DNA from 2 places in the Virgibacillus sp. CM-4 genome. Region 2 is predicted to be linked to the other one. Evidence: riboswitches for the same ligand, from Rfam matches in the RefSeq annotation. Region 2 holds a riboswitch; the other holds the start of a gene.
The links. A riboswitch is a leader RNA that binds a small molecule or an ion and turns the genes downstream of it on or off. The one in region 2 is predicted to bind S-adenosylmethionine.
Positions count from the first base shown of each region.

Region 1: linked by a shared signal. The riboswitch ahead of M948_RS30720 (methionine ABC transporter ATP-binding protein) and the one ahead of M948_RS41985 (sulfite exporter TauE/SafE family protein) in region 2 are both predicted to bind S-adenosylmethionine.

Region 1 is NZ_AUQA01000002.1:1,531,872-1,537,718, reverse strand. It holds gene M948_RS30730 (MetQ/NlpA family ABC transporter substrate-binding protein) at 1-439, opposite strand, end outside; gene M948_RS30725 (methionine ABC transporter permease) at 460-1,110, opposite strand; gene M948_RS30720 (methionine ABC transporter ATP-binding protein) at 1,100-2,131, opposite strand; SAM riboswitch class I at 2,195-2,298, opposite strand; SAM riboswitch class I at 2,437-2,542, opposite strand; gene M948_RS30715 (NAD(P)/FAD-dependent oxidoreductase) at 2,742-3,800, shown strand; gene M948_RS30710 (ABC transporter substrate-binding protein) at 3,826-4,776, shown strand; gene M948_RS30705 (iron-hydroxamate ABC transporter substrate-binding protein) at 4,826-5,809, opposite strand.
Region 2 is NZ_AUQA01000009.1:17,359-23,205, reverse strand. It holds gene M948_RS42005 (hypothetical protein) at 493-837, shown strand; gene M948_RS41995 (hypothetical protein) at 1,802-2,257, shown strand; gene M948_RS43050 (hypothetical protein) at 2,757-2,909, shown strand; SAM riboswitch class I at 3,205-3,311, shown strand; gene M948_RS41985 (sulfite exporter TauE/SafE family protein) at 3,426-4,313, shown strand; gene M948_RS41980 (DinB family protein) at 4,352-4,810, opposite strand; gene M948_RS41975 (LysM peptidoglycan-binding domain-containing protein) at 5,006-5,527, opposite strand.

The DNA of each region.
Region 1 (5,847 bases), on a different contig from region 2:
CAGCTTCTTCTAAAAGAAGGAGACCTCTTCCCATGTTTGTCGCTTCTTTCGCTAAGGCAATCGTTCCACCTTCTGGAATATCCTCTGGTTGATCATGTTTTTCAGAATACAATCCCATTGGCGCAATAACGGTCGTGGCAATTGGTGTTAAATCTAGATTATGCTCCTTTATAAAGGCATCAAAATAAGATACCGTTTGAAAAGCATTTGCATCAATTTCACCTTCAGCTAAAGCTAGATTTGGCTGCACATAATCAGAGAATCGGACGATCTCTACATTTATCCCTTCCTCTTTTGCTTTTTTGGCTACATATTCCCAAATGGTTGTGTCGGATCCGCTTATCCCTACCTTTACTGTTGTAGCTGCATCACTACTAGAACAAGCAGTAATAACGATTGTTGATAGAATAAGTGCTAAAAACACAAATAATTTTTTCATGCTGTTCGCTCCTTTTTATCTTATCTTCTTCTTATTTTCTTAGAAATGAAATTACCGGTTGATTGCAGTCCTTGAACCATAACGACAAGAATACCAACTGTAATCAGCATCACCGTTGTATCAAAGCGTTGGTATCCATAGGTGATTGCTAGATCACCAAGACCACCACCGCCAACAGCTCCTGCCATCGCAGATGCGCCTACTAGCCCAATGGTTGCAATAGTGATACCTAATAATAAAGAACTTAACGCTTCTGGAATAAGGAAACGAATAATAATTTGCCACGGTGTTGCCCCCATTGCTTGAGCTGCTTCCATTACTCCTGGGTCAACTTCCAATAGAGAGTTTTCAATTAATCTAGCAATATAGGGACCTGCATACAAAATCATTGGGACAATTGCTGCCGCAGTACCAATTGATGTGCCAACCACTAATCTGGTAAACGGAATGACAGCGACCATAAGTATAATGAATGGAATTGATCGAAAGATGTTTATAAATGCGTTCAAAACCGTAAAAACCACTTTATTCTCCCATAAATGTCCTTTCCTTGTTACCACTAATAGAATTCCTAATATAAGTCCTATCACAAAGGAGAAAAGTAAAGAAATACCAACCATTAGGATTGTCTCCCATAATGCTGCTACAATTTGTTGGTTATCAACTAACATCTGCTAACACTTCCTTTATCGTGACATCTTGTTGGTGAATATGCATGATCACTCGGTTAATTTCCTTTTCGTCTCCATCAAATTTGACAATTAAATTGCCAAAAGGAATACCTTGTAACTCCGTAATACTCCCAAATAAAACATTCACTTCGACAGCATACTGCTTAGCTATTTGCGATAGTAACGGAGCGCCTGCTGAAGATCCAACGAATACAATACGGTATATCTGATGTCGTTCGTCTTGTGCTTTTACGAGTTGATAAACCGATTCCGGTATCTCATCATGCATCACGGAACGTACAAAATTTTTGGCTATCTCTGTTCGAGGTTGGGAAAATACGTCAAATACAGAACCAGCTTCCACCACTTTTCCACTATCCAAAACGGCCACTTTATCGCAAATTTCCCTAATTACACCCATTTCATGAGTAATGATTAAAATCGTTAAATTATATTCTTCATTTACTTTCTTTAATAATTGCAATATCGACTTGGTTGTTTCTGGATCGAGTGCTGACGTTGCTTCATCACATAACAACACCTTTGGCTTTGTGGCTAATGCACGTGCAATTCCAACACGCTGTTTTTGCCCTCCTGATAACTGATCAGGATAACTATTTGCCTTATCCGCTAGTCCTACAAATGCCAATAAATCGTCAACTCGCTTTTTCACTTCATTTTTTGGGATATTAGCTAATAATAAAGGCATAGCCACATTGGTATACACCGTTTTCGAGTTTAATAGATTGAAATGTTGAAATATCATTCCAATGCTTCGTTTTGCTTCCCTTAATTCCTTTGCTGAAAGGTTGAGTATGTCCTGACCATCTACGATTACTTTCCCAGAAGTTGGTCGCTCCAATAGGTTTACACAGCGGATGAGAGAACTTTTTCCTGCGCCACTAAAACCAATCACACCATATATTTCTCCCTTTTCAATTTGTAAATTCACCTGATCCAATGCTTTTACTTGCTGTTCTTTGCCGTTATATATTTTTGTTACTTGATCAAACGTAATCATGCTGTCACTCCCCTTCTAAATAAAAAAGCCTCTTCATCAAAGAAGAGGCTATCCATTACCCTCTTCTTATCTTTCAAGCATCATTCGCTTGCTGGATTTGGCACAGTACTTAATCGTCCGCTGCCGAGGTTTCTTAGGGCCAGTCCCTCCACCTCTCTGGATAAGAAGTATTAAAATTTTATGAACATGTAAACATTTTGTGTTCACGATCGATCATACAATCCTTGATGAATCGGTTTTAAAGGTGTTTACAAAAGAAAAATCCCTCCTTTTAATCAAGAAGAGATTCCATATGTGGCGCTCTCTTCTTATTTTCCAAGCACAGTAGCTTGTTGGATTTGGCACAGTACTTTTAACAGTCCGCTGCCGAGGTTTCTTAGGGCCAATTCCCTCCACCTCTCTGAATAAGAAGTATTCGTTAATATAATTATGATGATTATTAGATTACTACGCTTCTTTCATTCTGTCAATCACTATTTTGAAAAAATTTTAAAATTTTCCGCTTTCCTTTATGTAATTTTACCTATCGTTTATTGCGTTCCTCTAAAATTTCTGTATAATAAAATTAGTGATAATGATTCTCATTATCATAAATGGAGGAGGTACTTATATGCGAAATTCAGATATAACAGATGTAACGATCGTTGGTGGCGGACCAGCAGGATTATATGCATCTTTTTATAGCGGCATGCGGGACTTATCCACTCGCATCATAGAATATCAACCGAAACTAGGTGGTAAAGTACATGTATATCCTGAAAAAATGATCTGGGATGTTGGCGGATTAACCCCAGTAACTGGAGCAACATTAATTGATCAAATGGCGGAACAAGCTGTGACTTTTGATCCAGAAATCGTTCTAAATGAGAAAGTCACAAAAATCGAAAAGAATGAAGATCAGTTATTTGTCCTTACGTCTAACTCTGGGAATCAATATGTAAGTAGAACCGTTATCCTCGCTGTTGGTGGTGGTATTTTAAATCCGATTAAAATCGATATTGAAGGAGCAGATCGATTTGAAGTAACCAATCTCCACTATACGGTACAAAGCCTTGAACATTTTAAAGGAAAGAACATTATTATTTCTGGTGGAGGCAATTCTGCAATTGATTGGGCAAATGAATTTGAGCCTATTGCTAATCAAGTACATATTGTACATCGCAAAAATGAATTTAAAGGTCATGAGGCCCAAATTCAGCAATTAATGAATTCATCCGTCCATGTTCATCTCAATTCAACGATAGAGAAGTTGCATGCAAATCAAGAAGGAAATCTAATTGACGCGGTAAGTATTCATAACCATGAAATCAACGAGTCAATAAGATTAGAAACAGATGATCTAATTATTAATTACGGTTATGAAAGGGAACTAACCTTTATTAAAGAAAGCCCCCTTCATATTGAAATAGAAAACGATTTCTTTGTAAAAGGCACATCTAAATCTGCATCATCCGTTGAAGGGCTTTATGCTGCTGGCGATATACTAGCCTTTGATGGTAAAGTTCATTTAATTGCAGGGGCTTTTGTAGACGCAGCTAATGCAGTTAACCAAGCCAAATTATTACTAGAGCCAGATGCAGCTGCCAAAGCAAGAGTATCTTCTCATAACGCTAAATTTAATGCGAAAAACAAAGAACTTTTGAAGCATTTATACCAATCATCATCTTAAACGATGTTTAAAAAGGAGTACACGAATGAATAAGAAACAATTTATCTATGTATTGCTCATTATTCTATTAACCTTCCTAGCAGCATGTAGTGGGAGCAATAACGCCGAAGAAAATGAGAGTAACCAAGAAAAAGAAGATAGCACGCGTGAATTCGAAACCGCCAAAGGTACCGTTGAAATTCCATCGAATCCGGAACGAATTGTTACCGATTACTATGGTGGAGAATTACTTTCTGTAGGAGCAAATGTAGTCGGAGTGGAACCGACCGCGTTTGATAATCCATTTATCGCAGATCTTCTAAAAGATGCTACAGATGTCGGCTATCCATTAAATGAGGAAAAGGTATTAGAATTAGATCCAGATTTAATTGTTGTCATGTATGATGATAATTATGAGGCATTATCTAAAATTGCACCAACGATTCATATCCCTTACGGTACAACATCTGATATTGAGGAAACAGTTAATCTATTTGGTGATATCGTCGGTTCACCTGAAAAAGCTGAAGAATTTATGACGGAATTTAATCAAGAAGCCGAAGAAGGTAGAAAAAAATTAGAGGGTATTATTGACTCAGATGATACATTTGGGATATATGAGCTGACCAATAAAGGTGAACTATGGACATTTGGTGAAAATGCTGGCAGAGGTGGGCAAGCCTTATACAATGCCCTTGGATTAAAAATGCCTGAAAAGAACGCAGGTGGTGAAAGTACGAAACAAATATCGTTAGAAGTACTTCCAGAATACGCTGCTGATTATATGTTTTTAACTTCCTACGATCCAGAAAATGAAGGAACTGCTCTTAAAGATTTAAAAGACTCAGCTGTATGGCAAAATTTAAATGCTAATAAGCAAGATCAAATCTTTTATAATGATTTTGATACCTTCTATCGATACGACCCAATCGCAGTAAAAGAACAAATTGGTTTGCTTGTTGATAAAATTATTGAACGAAAAGAACAAGAAGAGTAGTAAAAACCCCCTTCGCTTTTTGTGGAAGGGGTTTTTTATGATCATACGTTTACTCTGATTTTAGACTATCAACAATAAAATCTAATTGATGTTCTAAAGCTATTGGATCCGTAAAATACATATTGTTAACCTCATATTCATATACATTTCCGTCTTTAACCGCAGGCAAGTTCTCCCAAATGGTTAATGAGGTAACATCGGATTTTCTTTCCTCTGTGTCCCCATTTTCCGTCTCACGGACACCCATAAAGATATGATCTGCTTCCTCTAAATATTCTGGCACAGCTTCCAATGAGATCGAAGCCCAGCCTTCTTCTTTTGTAACTTCAATAACCTTCTCTGGTGCGTTTAAACCGAGTTCATTGTAAATGATTTCTCCACCTCTACCGTAAGACTCACCAAATAGATACATTTCTTTTTCAGCTAATTCTAAGATAACTACTTTTTCATCATTTTTAATGACATCATCTAATTCTGTTTCCTTTTCTTCGATCTTCTTATCAAACGCCGTAAAATAATCTTTGGTTTCTTCTTCTTTATTTAGAATCTTCCCAAACTCCGTTAACATATCGCGATAACCATAAGTTGCATAAGGTATTAAGACAGTAGGTGCGATTTTTGATAATTCCTCATTTTTATCTTCTGAATAAGTGACAATTAAATCTGGGTCAAGAGCAATAACCTCTTCCATGTTAATGGATGTTTTATCACCTACTTTTTTTGTATCCTGTAACTGGTCTTTGAAGTAAGGTGTTTCAAAAATCCAACCTGTCGTTGCGATTGGCGTAACACCTAATGCCAAAGCATAACCAACATAATCTTGATCAGCTATCACTACACGCTTTGGGTTAGCAGGAATCTCTACCTCCCCCTGTGGTCCTTTATAAACACGGGTTTCATCAGATATTTCCTGTTTATTTGCTGTGTCACTTTCTCCTTCTTGATTGACTTTTCCCTCTTCATTACTAGATCCACAAGCTACAAGGGATACTAAAACAAACAGACAAACGAAGCTAATACGTAACTGCTTCATCCACATAACTCCTTTTCCTATCCATTTTTTTAAAACAC
Region 2 (5,847 bases):
TGTTTTCTATATTAGCCAATGATGTTAGGTTCTTTGTAGTTGCTGCTATTCTTATGATCTTATACATGAGTAGTTTGATAAAAGGATTAAAGGCTTTTAGAAAGCATAAACAAGATACATCTATATAAATGAGAGATATAGGACAGTTATTTAGGTTTGTGTTAATTTTTTTCATATATCATAGGTTAAGAGAGAGGTAAACATGAAGTATGCACATATTTTATTATTTATAGTTCTAATTGCTGTTAGTGGGTGTAGCAATAAGAGGAGAATATAAGTCAATCTCAGGAAAAGAGCAATCCTATTCTGATACAAGAACATCAATTTGGCCTAGAATCCGGACGCGGAGGGGAATTTTACAGGTACAAAAGTATAAATGATATTGGTACATATGAAACAGGGCCAATTACAATAACGGTTGAATTCGCAGAAACAGTGAAAGGAAGTATAACAAAAGATTTTAGGTCAGGCAATAAGGACACTTATAAGTCGATGGAAATAATAAATTTTCAAGTGAGATTTGAATTAAATAAAGAAGTAGACGATGATAGTACATTTAATAATGAAGAAAATATTCATCTTTCAACGGATACTGGTGAAGTAATTCAACAACCATTCCAATTTTTGAGCAGTGTTGTTAATATGTCTATACTTAAAAATACTCAAGAGTATAATAATGGAAGTTACCTTCGTCAATTTACATTTAGGTTGAAAGAATCTACTGCTCAAGATATTAAAAAGGCAACATTAATTATAGATTCACCTGTGGATGGTAGTGGTGAGCCTCTAGGAGAGCACTTAGAGATTGAGGTCGATTTTTCTAAGAGTAATAATTAATACATACTGAGAATTAATTAAAATATTTAATTTATATTTTAAAATCTAATAATTTTGTCTTAAGGACCAGATAGTTGAATAAGCATTTGATGCGATTCTGAGAAGTGAAACATTCTAACATATAATATAGATGCAAGCCTGAAAATGATGCTTCATTTAAATCTCAGTGGTAAATTATTGGAAGATATCACATGTCTGGTATTGAAATCTTGAAAAGTATTTTTAGTTTTAAATCTTTGAAAATAAGCGTTATTGGATTCTTTTACCCATATTTATAACTGCTGTTTTGTTAACGCTTCTTCTTATTGCTGATAAGTATAAAATACTACCCGTTTACTCTTAATGGGTTTATTAGTAATCTTGTTTTTGGACTGTATAGTGTGTCTGGAATTTCTTGAGCGAAAAAAAGAATAATAGGGATTAAATTCGATCGGATCATTTAAAAACACTTAGGAATGAAAGAGGTGAAGAAAGATGATTGTATTACTAACATTGTCAGCTATATCCCTATTTTTAGTCATTACTAAGACTTTAAAGAACCACACAAATAATAAATTTCTGAAACAGTTTGGATTGGCTATATTAGTGGGAATCATAACGATAAATAATCTTATTACGAATAACAGTGGAACGGCTTTGAAATATGCTGTTATAGGTATAGGAATAATGTCATTTATTGCTATTCTAACTGAAATAATAATTTTCAAGAAGAAACAAACTACATCATGAATTTAGCTAATTGCTTTATTCAACAAACAGGCACAAAACAGGAATACAGATGCATCACCTATTAGAGTCAACGGCGCTTTCCATGGATTTAGAAGATGCTTTTCTTATGACTGATTAAAAGAGGGTGGCTACCCTTCTGAATTTAACAGATGGATGAACGGTCTTATAGTCGCATCCACGATTGCCGTTATGAGACTTGGAGATAATCAGGGTCAGTATAGAAAGGGAGGATAAGATGGATGAAACAGAATGGGATATACAAGAAGTTAAGCGTTTAAAAAAGAAGCAGTTAATCCAATACAATTTTGGGATGCTGTTTTTATTCCTTCTGTTTGCTTATTATGTAAAGACAGGTGGAACGTTTTTAGCTTTTTTAATTCTTTGTTGCGTGTTTTTTTGGATTATGGCAGCGCATACATTATATACCCTTAAGACAGGAAAGATGATTGGTACAAAGACAAACAGGCTTGTCCAGGCTTTTGACAGGGATCACAGGGGAGAGAGGCGCTGGAAGCGAAAAACAATGACAGAGGCTGTCATCATCAGTATGATTAGCGTTATTTTTACGGTGCTTTTGTTTATGATCAACTTTGACTCAGTAAAATTAGATTTTCCTTCTGATACTTTCCCGTTAATCGGGGGTTGGTTAGGATTTAATATAGGAGAAATCGTCAGAATGAATAATTTATAATAAACACTTTGATATTTTACAGTTACCTACATATAATTCTATCAATCAATTATTCATAAGAAAGGCTAATGCCATTTATTATAAAGTGTATCAAGATTATCAAAGGAGAAAGGGTGTTATTAATGAGAACCCCAAGTAGATATTCAGTGTTGATTGCTTTATTAATATTGATTGGCATCACATCGTTTGTAGTTTTATGGAATATGATTCCTGCCAAAGGTATAGCCTTTATCTTACTGGTAATTGTATCAGTAGTTACTACTCTTTCGTTAATTGGAACAATACTTTCTGCAACAGAAATCTACAAGGCAAAGGATCTGAAACACAGAATAATAAATATAACTTGCTTAGTAGTATCACTCACAACTTTTTTGATACCTATCACCTTTAATTTGCTCCCTAACTTAAAGATGTAAGTTTATGAATGGAGTATTCATCAAACGGGTACTTATCCTGAATAAGAACTTGGTCCATCGACCAGCATAAAGGGGCTATGAATATGTTGAGTTATTATAGTAATCTTTCTTCAGGGGTATGCGATATAGATAAATACATTGGTCTTTCATTTGATGATGTGGAATTTTATAGTGACAGATTAGCTTCCTGTAAGGGGGAAATTCGTGAGCCGGGAGTTGGGACGGGTCGAGTGTAATCGGAATTTTATTTTACGGCCTACTTGTTGCTTTTAGAGGTGTTATATTATCTCTTCGATATAATGGTCATTTTATTGAAGAAAGAAGGGGAATAGAAGGGGATGTTTCTATATAATGCATGTTGCGATTTAAGAGGGATTTTAATATCGATACCTTACGTCAACTAGCTTTCTTCATCGCTATCACTGATGTAAGCAATGTATGCGAACCTATTTAAAAATTCTGCAAAAGCTATTGACAAAGCTGGGAAGCTCCTATAAAGTGATTATTAAATTAAAATGATATACAATTATTTCCTTATAAAGAGTCGGGGGAGGAATCTGGTCTTTTGATCCCGCAGCAACCTCATGTTAGAGATGAAGGTGCTAAGTCCAGCAGACAAATTGTCTGAAAGATGAGGGTAAATGATCATACCTAAGCCCTTGTCCTTTGAAGGATAAGGGCTTAAAATTTTTTTAATTATAAACCATACTATATTGATCGGAATACTTTAATTAAAAGGAGTGTGTTGCAGCTTGAGAAAATTAATCATATTCTCACTCGTTGGTTTTTTTGCCCAATTAATTGATGGATCGTTAGGAATGGCATTCGGTTTAACATCCTCGTCTTTACTACTAGCATATGGAGTAGCCCCTGCAATCGCATCAGCTTCCATTCATATGGCGGAGATTGCTACTACAGCGGCATCGGGGATTTCCCATTATAAATTTGGCAATGTCGATAAAGGAATTGTATTTCGCTTGATGATTCCTGGAATGATAAGTGCGTTTTGTGGGGCAGCTTTTTTAAGTAGTATACCTGGAGATTTGATTAAGCCTTATATTTCTGGCTTCTTGCTTCTCTTAGGGATATATATCCTCTTCCGTTTTTTAATAATAAAGACAGATACGGGATCGAATGGGAAGCATCGGCAATTGAAGCATCGTTTTTTATATCCTCTTGCTATGATTGCGGGTTTTTTTGATTCCGTAGGTGGTGGTGGCTGGGGGCCAATAAATACCCCTGTGCTCCTTTCCCGAAAAGGAGCAGTGCCTCGTAAGGTAATTGGTACGGTGGATACAAGCGAATTTGGTATTACTATTTCTGCTACGTTAGGCTTTGTAATGTTTTTAGGATGGGAGCAGATTAATTGGATTTGGGTGTTAGCGTTTGTCATTGGTGGCGTATTTGCAGCACCACTTGCTGCTTGGCTTGTTCGGAAAATCCCATCCTTTATCCTTGGCGTATTAGTAGGAGGTTTTATTATTCTAACAAATGCCAATACGATATTAACAGAGATAGCTGTTGCTTCTAATATAACTACAATTATTTATGCAATAATGATTATCGGTTGGATTATTTCGATTGTTACGGTGGTTCGAAGAAATAGCAAATCAGCCAATCAATTCCAAAATGCGGGATAGCAACCAAGATACCCACCGAGTAGGTTTTGGCGGGTATCTTAGTTTATTCCTCTTCCATCATTCCATAAGTGAAACTGTTTTCTAATGTGAACAATTTGTCCAATATGGTATGCGTTATGCATGGTTATATGCGCAATGGTTTCTTCCCAGTCATGGAGGTGTATCGATTCTTTCACTACGCTTTCCCATTCGGAGTATAGGCTGTCGATTTTTAAAAGCGCTGCATCCCAGGAATGATTTTCATTATTATGAAATGTTTCCTTGATTGTTTGTAATGGATGATCCTTGTCCTCCATTTGTTTAAAGCGGTTTAGATGTTTCTCGTTGTAGTAAATTAAATGATTGATAATCTCCCGAATACTATTGGTTTCATCCATGCTTATCTTGGAAGCATCTTCTTCTGTCAGGTCCTTCACTGCAGTTTGGAAGGACACAAACCAGCCATCCGTATCATGGACAGCCTTCAGCTGTAATAATAGTAATTCCTTTGGAGTCATTAAACGTACCTCCTTTTTTAGTATCATAACACATATTTGGAAGTTATCGGAAGATTTCAGCAATAGAAGTAGAATGATAAAGGCAAAGGAGGGGAGAGGAAGCAAAAGGTTACAAAAAATGAAGGGCATGAGTCCGATTTGATTGTGAACTCATGCCCAACAAATTTCCTAATCCGTGGAAAGTTGTACGAAGTATTAATTTACTATTTGAACTGGTAATTCTTTCACTCCAAACTCTAATGCATCATCTAAATCATTCATATAAACATCTAATCTATCTCCTGTAATTGCTCCACCCCTATCTTCGCAAGTAAATGTTTTGTCAAAATATGGTATGGAAATTTTGGTCCCAAAGGATAAGTCTGGCGGGCAAGCAACCGTTTGCCCTTCTTGTACTTCAGCGCCTGAAGCTGTTATACCATAACCAGGGTCACCTGGTTCTTTCCCTGTTGATTCATAGCCAGCTGTATAGGCTGTTACTGTATACGTTTCGCCCTTCACATCCGGAATGGTTAGCGTTTGACCAATAAATATTTTATCTGGATCGGTAATAGCAGGATTTGAATTAAGTAGTTCATCCACACTTACATTGTGATCCATTGAAATTTTTGATAGGGCATCTCCCGATTCAACTGTATACTTTCCACTAGCATGTGCTTCGGTAGAAAATAAAAATAAACCTAAGGTTAGTAATGTTACTAAAGTTATGTACTTCATCTTAATACCTCCATTAATTGTTTTAAAAACTGGAATGTTTTTATATGCTTTCGTATATCAATCTACTTTTCCAACGGACTTTAATAGAATTGAAAAATTGTAATCGAATTTTAATAGGGAATGTATGTTCGGGTATCGATGATAAAAAGAGCTATTCCTAATAAGTGGTCCCGGTTTAGGTGAAGGTTCTAATTGCGGAAGTTAAGGGAAGGTGGTTATTATTATTTTTACTAAAAACAATAATAAAAAGGCATGAGCCCGGCGAACTTCCGGGCCCATGCTAATCAAATCTGATAAGAGATGCTGTAGAATCAGTTGAA